DNA from 2 places in the Plantibacter sp. genome. Region 2 is predicted to be linked to the other one. Evidence: predicted binding sites of a transcription regulator. Region 2 holds the regulator's gene; the other holds the start of a gene.
What was found. Region 2 encodes HrcA, which represses chaperone genes, less so after heat shock. Its sites were predicted from a motif close to TTNGCACTCGNNNNNNNCGAGTGCNAA; they were not measured.
Positions count from the first base shown of each region.

Region 1 (6,299 bases), on a different contig from region 2:
AAGGTCGCGCGCATCCTGGGTCTGCCCTACCCGGGCGGGCCGCAGATCGACCGGGCGGCCGTCGGCGGCGACCCGAAGGCGATCCGCTTCCCCCGCGGACTCAGCCTGCCGAAGGACATGGAGCGGCATCGCTACGACTTCTCCTTCTCCGGCCTGAAGACGGCCGTGGCACGCTGGGTCGAGGCGAAGCAGGACGCGGGGGAGCCGGTCCCCGTCGCGGACGTCGCCGCCAGCTTCCGCGAGGCCGTCGTCGACGTGCTCGTCTCGAAGGCGGTCAAGGCGTGCACCGAGCTCGGTGTGCCCCGCCTGCTGCTGGGGGGCGGTGTCATCGCGAACGCACGGCTCCGCGAGGTGGCAGCCGAACGCACCGCCTCGGCCGGGATCGAACTCCGCATCCCGCCGTTGCAGCTGTGCACCGACAACGGCGCGATGATCGCCGCGCTCGCCGCGCAGCTCATCTCCGCCGGACACGAGCCGTCCTCGCTCGACTTCGGCGCCGACTCGACCCTGCCGGTCACCGAGATCCAGGTGCACTGACCGCTCGACGAGCCGTCTCGCGGCCGTCGACCGGGTGCGCGGACGTCGGCGCATAGGATGGGCCGGTACCCGGTCACGGATCGAAGGAGCGGCGATGGATCAGCACGAGCACCCCGACGGACGACCTCAGCACCAGGACGGTGCGGTGGACGGGCAGTCGCGCCCGCCGCAGGCCGAGCAGCCGAACGGGCAGCCGCAGCAGCCGTGGGGGCAGCAGCCCCAGCCCCAGCAGCCCAGCAGCCCTGGTCGCCGTACCAGCCGCCACAGCCCTCCCAGCAGGCCGGCGTCGCGCCGCAGGGCCAGCAGCAGCCGTATCAGCCTCAGCCCCAGGGCCAGCAGCAGCCGTACCAGCCTCAGGCCCAGGCCCAACAGCCGTACCAGCCTCAGGGTCAGGCCTCCCCGCCGCCCACGGATTGGCAGCGCGGCGCCGGCGCGCCCGTCACGCCGCCGACGCGCCCTGCCCAGCAGGGGTCGTCCCCCTCGGCGCCTCCGGCGGGTTGGCAGGGCGATCACGCGACCTATCTCCAGACGGTGCCGACGGCGGTCTACCAGGCGCCGAGCCAGGGTGGCTACGCCGCGTACCAGCAGTCGCAGACGCAGACCCCTGCCGCGTCGACCGGGACCTCGCGGAGCACCTGGTCGCTCATCACCGGTGTCGTCGGGCTCGTCGTGTCGGTCTTCGTCGGTTGGGGCTTCCCCCTGTCGATCGCCGCGATCGTGCTCGGGTTCGGAGCCAGGCGTCGCGAGCCGCAGGGCCGAGGTCGCGCCCTCACCGGCCTCGTGACCGGGTTCGTCGGCCTCGCCTGCTCGGTCGGCTGGCTCGTCTACAGCGTCGTCGTGATCATCGGGTACGTCTCGACCTGATCCTCCTCGGGGCGCTGCGGCCCGGCGGAGGCCGTCGGGTCAGGCGTCGGTGGCCGGCGTCACCCGTTCGACGAGCAGCGCACTGTGTTTGCCGGCGATCCTCGTGAGGATGATCGTGGCCGAGCCGTCGCCCTTGAGCGCGAGGCGCTTCCGGAACGCCGCGGGGTCGACGTCGACGCCGCGTTTCTTGATCTCGAGGACGCCGATCCCGCGATCACGCATCGTGCGCTTGAGGACCTTCTCGTCCATCGGCAGCCGTTCGAGCACCCGGAAGGTCGTGGCGAACGGCGAGCTCGTCGCGGTGTCGGAGGTCAGGTAGGCGATGCCCTGGCCGAGCATGCCGGCCTCCAACCGGATGGCGAGGTCGCCGATGAGTCGGGCCCGGATCACGGATCCGTCGGGTTCGTGCACGTAGTCGCCGAGCTCCCGCACCGGGGCGTCGTCGGCGTCGGCCTCGGCGTGCAACTCGTGGTGGACGCCGTCCGCGAGGAGGAGCGCGGACCGTCGGACATCCGGACGGGCCAGCGGGCCGAACCAGAGCGCCATCTCGACGAGCTGTCCGTCGACCGACACCCACTGCGCCTCGGCGTCGTCGGGGATGAGGGAGCGGTCGAATCCGGGCCCGAGCTTGACGCCTGTGGGAAGGCGGGTCGCCGCACCGAAGACCAGGTCGAGGGACGGGGTGTAGTCGGCGGCACTCGACAGCCGCGCGGTGTCGGCGTGTCCTGCGGTGCGCCGCGCGGGATCGAACCAGACCGCGTCGAAGTCGTCGAGGGAGACGTCTTCGGCGGCGGCGTTCCGCACGGTCGCCGTGGGGAACGGAGCGAGGTTGTAGCTGGCGATGGCCGCGGTGACCTCGTCGATGTCGACCGCCGTGACCTCCAGGTCGAGCGAGGCCATGGCCATCGAGTCGGCGCCGATGCCGCTGCCGAGGTCGGCGATGCGCGTGAGGCCGGCCCGGGCGAACCGCCCGGCGTGCAGCGCGGCGACGGGAAGGCGTGTGGCCTGTTCGAGCCCGGCCTCGGTGAACAGCATGCGGCCGGCGAACGGTCCGAACTTGCCGACAGCCTTCTGCCTCAATCGCGACTGCGTGAGGACCGCCGCGACCAGCTCGGGGGAGTGGCCCTCCTTGCGCAGGCGCCCGACCAGGCGGACGGCCTCGTCCTTCGTCGGGTAAGGGCGGGAGGGAGTCGAGGAGCCTGAGGCCGTCGGCCGTGAGGAGTTCGACGAGTTCCGAACGGTCCATGGTCAGCGGGCCTCGGGCGGAGCTGGATGCATCCGGCAACGGTAGCAGTCGCTGATTGGCACTCGCATTGCATGAGTGCCAGAACATGCCTACACTGGAATCAGCACTCTCGCAGTGTGAGTGCTAACCACGTCTTCGTTTCAAGAAAGAGGTCAACCGTGTCGGTCTCCATCAAGCCGCTCGAGGATCGCATCGTCATCAAGCAGGTCGAGGCAGAGCAGACCACCGCTTCCGGTCTGGTCATCCCCGACACCGCCAAGGAGAAGCCCCAGGAGGGCGAGGTCGTGGCGGTCGGACCCGGTCGCATCGACGACAACGGCAACCGCGTCCCGCTCGACGTCGCCGTCGGCGACAAGGTGATCTACTCCAAGTACGGTGGCACCGAGGTCAAGTACGCCGGTGAGGACTACCTCGTCCTGTCCGCGCGCGACGTCCTCGCAGTCGTCGTCCGCTAGTCACCAGCGCACGGATCCGGCGGCTCAGGCCGCTCAACAGCCCGAATGGCATTCGCCGTTCGGGCTGTGTCCGTTTCCGGAGGGTGTCGCGGGGAGTCGCGGGTCTAGCCTGGACCAGTGCAGAACCCCAGCGATCCAGCCGACGTCGACATCCACCCCGTCACCGTCGACGGGGGAGGGGATCGACGTGCGAGCGTGGCCGTACCCCAGCAGGGGAGCCGGTCCGGACTGCTCTCGGCGGTCGCCGCCTACTGCCTCTGGGGAGCGCTCCCGCTCTACTTCATCGCCCTCGCACCGGCCGGCGCCTTCGAGGTGGTGGCGTGGCGGATCCTCTTCTCCCTCGTCTTCTGCGCCGTCCTCATCCTGGCGACCCGTTCCTGGCGTCGGCTGTTCGGCATCCTCCGCCAGCGCCGCATCGTGCTCACGATGGGCCTCGCCGGAGCGCTCATCTACGTCAACTGGCAGACCTACGTCTACGGTGCGCTCAACGGCCAAGTGGTCGAGGCGTCGCTCGGGTACTTCATCAACCCGATCGTGACCGTCTTCCTCGGCGTCTTCTTCCTCCGCGAGCGGCTGCGTCCAGCCCAGTGGGCCGCGGTGGTCGTGAGCGTGATCGCGGTCCTGGTCCTCGCGATCGGACACGGCAGCGTCCCCTGGATCGCCCTCATCCTGGCCTTCTCGTTCGGCCTCTACGGCTACATCAAGAAACTGGTGGGCGGCTCGGTCGACGCCGTGTCCGGGTTGACGCTCGAGACCGTGTGGCTGATGCCGGTCGCGATCGCCCAGCTCATCGCGGTCGGCGTGACCGGTGGGCTGACCATCGGCACCGCGGGCGTCGGGCACGCCCTGCTGCTCGTCGGCGCCGGCGTCATCACCGCCGTCCCGCTCCTGCTGTTCGCGGCGGCGGCCCGCCGCCTCCCGCTCACCTGGATGGGTTTCATCCAGTACTTCGCACCGATCATCCAGTTCGTCGTCGGTGTCGCGGTCCTGCACGAGGCGATGCCGCCGGAGCGCTGGTTGGGCTTCGGTCTCGTGTGGCTGGCGCTCGCGATCCTCACCGTCGACATGCTCGTCGCCTCCACCCGGGGTCGTCGGGCCGCCGGGGCCGAACGGCGCCGCTCGATGAGGGTCTGAACAGCGGATTCCAGCGCTGATCGCGCGACCACTGCAGGAAAAGCGCGAAACTGGCCCTCCTGAGGTAACGATTTGGTCGTGTTACACGCTTGTAACGTCAACGACATTGTCCAGCGCACGTGCAGCGGATAACTTGACTCAACGGCAGCCCCTGGAGCTGCCACTCTTCTGACAAGCAAGGAGTACCATGAGCGTCTTTTCGAAGGCCACGGCCGCTCGCTCCCGCCCACGTTCCATCGTTCTCGGTGGTATCGCACTGATCGGAGCCAGCGCGCTGGTTCTGAGCGGTTGCGCCTCAAGTGGTAGCGGCGACAGCGGCAGCAGCAGCAAGCCTGCTGGCGACCTGACCCTGAAGCTCGGCACGGCGTTGCCGCAGACCGGTAACCTCGCGTTCCTCGGCCCGCCCGAGGAGGCCGGTGTCGGTCTCGCGGTCAAGGAGGTCAACGACGCCGACCTCGGCATCAAGATCGACCTGACGCTCGGCGACTCGGGTGACTCCGACAACAAGGCGTACGCGACCGAGGTCCCCCGTCTGCTCTCCGAGGGCGTCACGGCCATCATCGGTGCAGCGTCCTCGGGTGTGTCGAAGCTCTTCATCGACGAAGTCACCGGCGCAGGCGTCATCCAGTTCTCCCCGGCGAACACCTCCGCGGACTTCACGACGTGGGACGACAACGGTCTCTACTGGCGGACGGCGCCGTCCGACGTGCTGCAGGGCGAGGTCCTCGGGAACCTGATCGCGGAGGACGGCAACGCCACCCTCGGCATCATCTACCTGAACGACTCCTACGGCACCGGCCTCGCGAAGTTCACCAAGGAGGCGTTCGAGAGCGCCGGCGGTGAAGTGGTCGCCGAGCAGTCGTACAACACCGGTGACACCTCGTTCGACGCGCAGATCAGCGCGGTCAAGGCGGAGAACCCCGACGCGATCGCGATCATCGCGTTCGAGGAGACCAAGACGATCGTCCCCGGTCTCGCCGGCTTCCCCTCGGACAAGCTCTACTTCGTCGACGGCAACCTCGCCGACTACAGCGCGGACTTCGCTCCGGGCACCCTGACGGGCGCCAAGGGCACGCTGCCCGGTCTCGACACCGCGAAGCTCGGTGACTTCACCGACCGCCTCCAGGCGTTCGTGAAGGACGAGGGCGGCGAGCCGCTGAAGGACTACAGCTACGCGGCTGAATCCTACGACGCCGTCATCCTGCTCGCCCTCGCGGCGCTGCAGGCCGGTTCGACCGAGGGTGCCGACATGGCGGCCCAGCTCCAGTCCGTGTCCGGTGGCAAGGACAAGGGCGAGAAGGTGACCACCTTCGAAGAGGGTGCGAAGGCCATCGCCGACGGCAAGAAGATCGACTACGACGGCAACTCCGGTCCGATCACGTTCGACGAGAACGGTGACCCGACCGAGGCGACCATCGGTATCTACCAGTACGGTGACGACAACAAGTACACCCGCACCAACTAGTCGCCCACGCGACTGACGAGGCCCCGGAGTGATCCGGGGCCTTCGTCGTGCCCGGCCGTATCTCTGACCGCTGCCCTGAGTGTTGCGCCGTGTGTGGCGGTGCCAGCGCGGTGCGCTGACGCGAGCGCGGGTCCAGCGCGTGAGCGCGGGTCTCCAGAGACCCGCGCCCACGCGCCTGCGGCGCGCTCACGCCGATTCCGAGCCCATGCGGCACAGCGGGTCGCGCTCACGCCGACGCACCGCGCTGGCGACGGGGCGCCTGCCAGCGCACCGCGCTGACGGAGGGTGCGGCGCGGTCACGTCGGCGCACCGCGCTGACAGCGACCAGTTGGGCGCCCGAGTCAACGGAACGCGCGTTGCAGTCCCGCGCGTTCGAGCTTCGCGGCGAGCCGGCTCGGATGGACGAGGTCCTCCCAGGTGGCGCGGACGACCGTGTAGCCGAGCGCGCGCAGCCGATCCTCCCGATGCTTCTCCGCCAGGACGATGTCGGCCACGTCCCGTCCTTGCGTGAACTCCTCCCGCACATACTTCTGCCGGCCGTCGAGTTCGAGGATGATGCGCTCGTCCGGCCAGACCGCATCGACCACACCGACTGGTC
Region 1 is NZ_JCACOF010000007.1:70,283-76,581, forward strand. Features, by position in the region: gene tsaD (tRNA (adenosine(37)-N6)-threonylcarbamoyltransferase complex transferase subunit TsaD) at 1-537, shown strand, start outside; gene AC5JOC_RS05585 (DUF4190 domain-containing protein) at 742-1,401, shown strand; partial or broken gene AC5JOC_RS05590 (class I SAM-dependent methyltransferase) at 1,441-2,647, opposite strand; gene groES (co-chaperone GroES) at 2,806-3,102, shown strand; gene rarD (EamA family transporter RarD) at 3,298-4,236, shown strand; gene AC5JOC_RS05605 (ABC transporter substrate-binding protein) at 4,424-5,701, shown strand; gene AC5JOC_RS05610 (hypothetical protein) at 6,043-6,299, opposite strand, start outside.
Region 1: a site for HrcA is predicted at 2,703-2,729, ahead of groES (co-chaperone GroES). Genes of this name have one in related genera too.

Region 2 (6,299 bases):
CGGGAGGTACCCGAGTCGCTCGCCGGCCTCGACGGCCGGGCGCGTCAGGATGATCCGGTTGACCTCCTTGCGCTGCAGAGCCTGCACCGCCTTCGCCATCGCGAGGTAGGTCTTGCCGGTACCGGCCGGGCCGATACCGAACACGATCGTGTTCTCGTCGATCGCGTCGACGTACGCCCGCTGCCCGACGGTCTTCGCCTTGATCGTCTTGCCACGCGAGGTGAGGATGACCTGCCCGAGCACCTCCGACGGGGAGGCCGAGCCGTCCTGCCCGAGCATGCGGGCGGAGGTGCTGACCTCCGCCGGCCCCGGGTCGTGTCCTTCTCGGACCATGGTGATGAGTTCCTCTACGAGTCGTCTGGCGGCGTCGGCCTGCGGCGCCGGGCCGGTGATGGTGATCTCATTGCCGCGCACGTGCACCGAGACACCGGGGTGTTCGCGCTCGACGGTCGTCAGGAGGCGGTCCTGTGGGCCGAGGAGACGGACCATGGCGAGCCCGTCCACCAGGAGGACGTGCTCGACCTCCTCCGTCCGCGCAGCGACGGAGCGGTCGGGGTTCGAGGACTCAGGCTCCGCCAAGGGTGCCCTCCTGCAGGGAACCGCCGAGGACATGCGCGTGCACGTGGAAGACCGTCTGCCCGGCGGACTCGCCGGTGTTGAAGACGAGTCGGAACTCGCCACCCGTGTGCTCCTTCGCAAGCGACGACGCCACCTCGACCATCTCAGCGAGCAAGGAGGGGTCGCCAGCGGCCAACTCCACGACGTCGCGGTACTCGGCGGTCTTCGGGACGACGAGGAGGTGCACGGGCGCCTGCGGTGCGATGTCGGCGAACGCGATCACCCGATCGGTCTCGGCGAGGAGGGTCGTCGGGATCTCCCCCGACACGATGCGGCTGAATACCGACGGTGCTTCACTCATGTCCACCAGTCTAAGGTTCGTGGCGGCCTCATGCGCGGGCTGGTGGATCGTCACCACCGACCGAGCAGCACGTTGAGCGCGGCGATCGCCGCCGGTCCTGCCGTCGAGGTGCGCAGGACGCCCGAGCCGATCCGGACCTCGATCGGCGCCGGCCGCTTCGAGCCGCTCCCGCTCCGTCGGCGAGATGCCGCCCTCCGGACCGACGACGAGCACGAGCTCCTCGGCGAGCAGCGCCGACGGGTCGAGCTCCGAGAGAGCGAGTGCCGCGCTGGGTTCGAGCACGAGGACGGTCCGGCCGGCGACGATCGACGCGAGTCCGCGGGTGTCGACGACCTCGGCCACCTCGGGGACCCGTGCGCGGATCGACTGCTTCGACGCCTCCCGCACGATGAGCTGCCAGCGCGCACGGCCCTTGACCGCTTTGTCGCCCTGCCATCTCGAGATGCTGCGCTCGGCGCCCCACGGGACGATCCGGTCGACACCCAGCTCGGTCGCCGCCTGGATGGCGAGTTCGTCGCGATCACCCTTGGCCAGCGCCTGCACGAGGACGAGCCCGGGACGGTTCTCCGGATGCACCACGACCGATTCGACGCGGATCTCCAACTCCCCCGGCTCGCTGCGCACGACCGGTCCGGTCGCGATCAGGCCCCGGCCGTTGCCGATCGACGTCGTCTCGCCGACCCGCAGCCGACTCACGGCGACGGCGTGCTTCGCCTCGGGCCCGCGGAGGGTCACCGAGTCGCCGACACCGGTCGATTCGAGATCCTCACGGAGGTACAGCGAACTCATCTCAACCGACGCCGTGGAAGCGGTCGCGGATCTTCGCGAACAGGCCCTGCTGGAACTGCGCGAGCGCCGGAGCACCCTGGCGTCGTCCCGAGGCGAAGCTCTTGATCAGCTCGCGTTCGCGGTGGTCGAGCTTCGTCGGCGTGACGACCTGGACGCCGATCTTGAGGTCGCCCCGGCTGTTCCCGCGGAGACGGGTGACACCGCGGTCCTTGACCGTGATGACCTCGGAGCTCTGCACGCCCGGCCGCAGCTCGACCTCGACGTCGCCGTCGAGCGCGTGGACGGTGACCTGGCGGCCGAGGATGGCGTCGGTCATCGGGACTTCGAGCGTGCACAACAGGTCGTCGCCGTCGCGGCTGAAGACGTCGTGGTGCTTGACCTTCATCTCGAGGTAGAGGTCGCCGTTCGGGCCGCCGGCCGGGCCGACCTCGCCGCTCCCCGGCATCTGCAGACGCAGACCGGTGTCGACGCCGGCCGGGATGTCGACCGAGACGGTGCGGCGGGCACGGAGCCGACCCTGACCCTGGCAGGTGACGCACGGGGTCGCGATGATCGTGCCGTAGCCGCGGCAGGTGCCGCAGGGCGCCGACGTCATGACGTTGCCGAGCAGCGAGCGGACGGCCCGCTGGATGGAGCCGGTGCCGTGACAGATGTCGCAGGTCACCGGTGAGGTGCCGGGCTGGCAGCAGGAGCCGTTGCAGGTGCTGCAGAGCACGGCGGTGTCGACCTCGAGGTCGCGGTGGGTGCCGAAGATGACCTCGTCGAGGTCGAGCTCGACGCGCAACAGGGCGTCCTCCCCGCGTGCGCGACGGGACTTGGGTCCGCGCTGCTGGCCGCCACCGCCGAAGAAGGTGTCGAAGATGTCGCCGAAGCCGCCGAACCCGGCGTCGCCGCCACCGAACCCACCAGCCTGCGGACCGAGGTCGTACTGCTGGCGCTGCTTGGGGTCGCTCAGCACGTCGTAGGCGTGCGTGACCTCCTTGAACCGTTCCGAGGCGTCGGAACCCGGGTTCACGTCGGGGTGCAGTTCGCGTGCGAGGCGGCGGTACGCCTTCTTGATCTCTTCGGGCGTCGCCTCCTTGGCGACACCGAGTGCTGCGTAGTGGTCGGGGTAGTCAGCCACTGAGGGCCTTTCGTTCGAGGTGCGGAAGGTGTTGGGGGACGCGACGAGGATGCGTCACTCGGCGTCGAGGATGCGCGAGAGGTACCTGGCGACGGCGCGGACCGCAGCCATGTTGCTCGCGTAGTCCATTCTCGTGGGGCCGAGGACGCCGAGCCGGGCGATTTCGCCACCAGAGGAACGGTAGTTCCCGGCGAGGACACTCGTGGTCTCGAGGCCGAACGACGCGTTCTCCCGCCCGATGCTGGCGACCACGCTGTCGCGCTCGGACTCCATCTCACCGAAGAGCCGGAGCAGCACGACCTGCTGCTCGATGGCGTCCAGGACCGGATAGATGCTGCCGGGGAAGTCGTCCTCGGTGCGGGCGAGGTTGGCGGCGCCGGCCATGACGAGGCGGTCCTGGCGCTGCGCCGAGAGCTGCTCGCGCACCGCGTCGACGATGCGGACGGCCGCCGCGCGATCGAGGTCGGCGATGTCGGCTGGGACGTCGCCGATCGCGTCGTGGGCGTCGAGGAGTGGACGGCCCGCGACCGCCTCGTTGCACAGCGAGCGGAGCCGCGAGATGAGGTCGTCGTCGACCGGGCTCTCCGTCTCGATGAGCCGCTGCTCGACGCGGCCGTTGTCGAGGATGATGACCGCGAGCACACGGTTCGGGGTGACGCTCACCAACTCGAGATGCCGGACGCGTGCCCGGGAGAACATCGGGTACTGGACGAGCGCGACCTGGTTCGTCAGCTGCGAGAGCAGCCGCACCGTGCGGTGCAGGACCTCGTCGAGGTCGCCGGACGCGCCGAGGAAGGTCTCGATCGCCGTCCGTTGGGCGTTGTTCAGCGGACGGCGGTCGGCCAGGTGGTCGACGAACATCCGGTAACCCTTGTCGGTGGGCACCCGGCCGGAAGAGGTGTGGGGAGCGGCGATGAGCTCTTCGTCCTCGAGCTGCGCCATGTCGTTGCGGATGGTGGCTGCGGAGACCCCGAAGGAGTGGCGGTCGACGATCGTCTTGGAACCGACGGGCTCGCGCGAGGCGACGTAGTCCTGCACGATGACGCGGAGCACTTCGAGACCGCGATCCGACACCATCTCGATCTCCTCCCGTCATCCACCTCGGAGCGCCGACCATCAGCACTCGAAGACCCTGACTGCCAATCATATCGTGGCCTCCGCGCGGCCGTCCCTTGCGCGGCCCCGTGCCGCGGGAATACCGTTGGCCGCAGGCGTGGGTCCCTGATGAGCAACACCTGGTGCGATACGCTCAGCTGGACCAATTGAATATCACTCTCCGTGAAAGGTGCGAAGATGTCCGATCCGAACGCTCAGCCGCCCGTCGACCCAGCGAAGGGCGGGTCGGTTCCGCCTGCAGGAGACGGCGCGACGCCCCCTCCCGCAGCTCCGCAGCAGCCGCCCGCAGGCGCCTACCCGCCCCCGCCCGCCGGTGGCTACGCGCCGCCGCCGCCCGCTGCCGGCTCCTACCCGCCGCCGCCCGCAGGCGCCCCGCAGTACCAGCAGCCGTACGCCGCCGCTCAGCCCATGAGCCCGTCGGACGAGAAGCTCTGGTCGACGCTCATCCACATCGGTGGGATCTTCTTCGGATTCATCCCGCCGCTGATCGGCTACCTGGTCCTCAAGGACCGCGGCCCGTTCATCAAGGCGCACACGCTCACCGCGCTGAACTTCCAGCTGACGATGCTGATCGCGCTCGTGGTCGGCTCGATCCTGACGATCGTCGTCGTGGGTCTGTTCATCATCATCGCCGTCTACGTCGTGGTGATCGTGTTCAGCATCATCGCCGCGATCAAGGCGAACAAGGGCGAGCTGTACAGCTACCCGCTCACGATCCAGTTCATCAAGGCCTGATCCGTCGAGTCGCACGAGAACAGCCCCGTCCGGTCCGCCGGGCGGGGCTGTTCTGCGCCTCGGGCAGGGTCAGTCGCCGACCAGACGGCGGACGACCGCGTCGGCGAGGAGCCGTCCGCGGCGCGTGAGCTCCAGCCGTCCGAGCAGGGCCTGCCGTGCGTCGACCAGTTCCTCGGCGATGAGCCCGGCGACGGCCGTGCGAGCCTCGGGGGCGAGCGTCCGGATCGGGATGCCGTCCCGCGTGCGGGTGAGCAGCAGGATGCGTTCGAGTTCCCGCGTCTCGTCGTCCAGGGTCTCCCGGCCGGCGGCCGGCGACTCCCCCGCCGCGATCCGCTGGGCGTACGCCGCCGGGTGCTTGACGTTCCACCAGCGCACCCCGCCGACGTGACTGTGCGAGCCCGGGCCGACACCCCACCAGTCCTCGCCGGTCCAGTAGGAGAGGTTGTGCCGGGAGCGGTGCGTGTCGTCCGTCGCCCAGTTGCTGACCTCGTACCAGCCGTAGCCGGCCTCGGTGAGGAGATCGTCGGCGAGCTCGTACATGTCGGCCTGCAGGTCTTCGTCGGGGGTCCCCACCACGCCCGAGCGGATCTGGCGCGCGAGTTTCGTCCCGGGTTCGACGATGAGCGAATAAGCCGACACGTGGTCCGGTGCGCAGGCGATCGCCGTCTCGAGTGAGACGCGCCAGTCGGCCAGGGTCTCCCCCGGCGTCCCGTAGATGAGGTCCAGGCTGACGCCGAGGCCGGCCTCGCGAGCCCACTGCACGACGAGCGGCACCCGAGCCGGATCGTGCGTGCGCTCGAGGGTGGCGAGCACGCTCGGCACGGCGGACTGCATCCCGAAGGACACCCGGGTGAATCCGGCTTCGGCGAGCGTGCGGAGGTAGGCGGCGTCGACGGAGTCGGGGTTGGCCTCGGTCGTCACTTCAGCGCCGGGCGCGAGGTCGAAGTTGTCCGTCACGCCTCGGAGCATGCGGACCAGGTCGTCAGCGGGGAGGAGGGTCGGCGTCCCGCCACCGAAGAACACGGTCGAGACCGGACGGTCGGGGACGGTCGATGACGCCAGGACGGACTTGCCGAAGCGGAGTTCCGCGACCGCCTCGTCGGCGTAGTCCGACTGCTTCGCGCCGCGGAGCTCGGTCGCCGTGTAGGTGTTGAAGTCGCAGTAGCCGCATCGGACCCGGCAGAACGGCACGTGCAGGTAGACCCCGAAGTTGCGCTCGTGGGCACCGACGGCCGCCGTCTCCGGGAGGAGTCCGTCGGACGGGGCCGGATCGGCGAGTGGGAGGGCGCTCGGCACGGTCCGTCGCTCAGACGCCGCGCGACGGCAGGAGTGCGCGGAGGTAGGCGTCGTTCATGGTCTTGCGGCGGCGCTTGGAGCCGACGAGCTTCGCGGCACCCTTCGTCGGGCGGAAGAACGAGCGCACGACGATCCAGACGGAGTCGTCCTCGCGCTGCTCGATCGTGAAGGACTGCTCGCCGCTCTCCGGATCGCCCTCCATCGTGCCGATGGCCAGGCTCACGTGACCCGGCTCCTCGGTGACGGAGATGACGCGATGCGGCCCGACGAGCGGTTCCCCGCCGACGGTGCCGGCGAAGACGACCGTCGTGCCCGGCGTGA
Region 2 is NZ_JCACOF010000012.1:320,052-326,350, reverse strand. Features, by position in the region: gene AC5JOC_RS18855 (PhoH family protein) at 1-489, opposite strand, end outside; gene AC5JOC_RS18850 (HIT domain-containing protein) at 566-919, opposite strand; partial or broken gene AC5JOC_RS18845 (RsmE family RNA methyltransferase) at 1,118-1,708, opposite strand; gene dnaJ (molecular chaperone DnaJ) at 1,710-2,831, opposite strand; gene hrcA (heat-inducible transcriptional repressor HrcA) at 2,886-3,908, opposite strand; gene AC5JOC_RS18830 (DUF4870 domain-containing protein) at 4,125-4,682, shown strand; gene hemW (radical SAM family heme chaperone HemW) at 4,752-5,978, opposite strand; gene AC5JOC_RS18820 (DUF1990 domain-containing protein) at 5,989-6,299, opposite strand, start outside.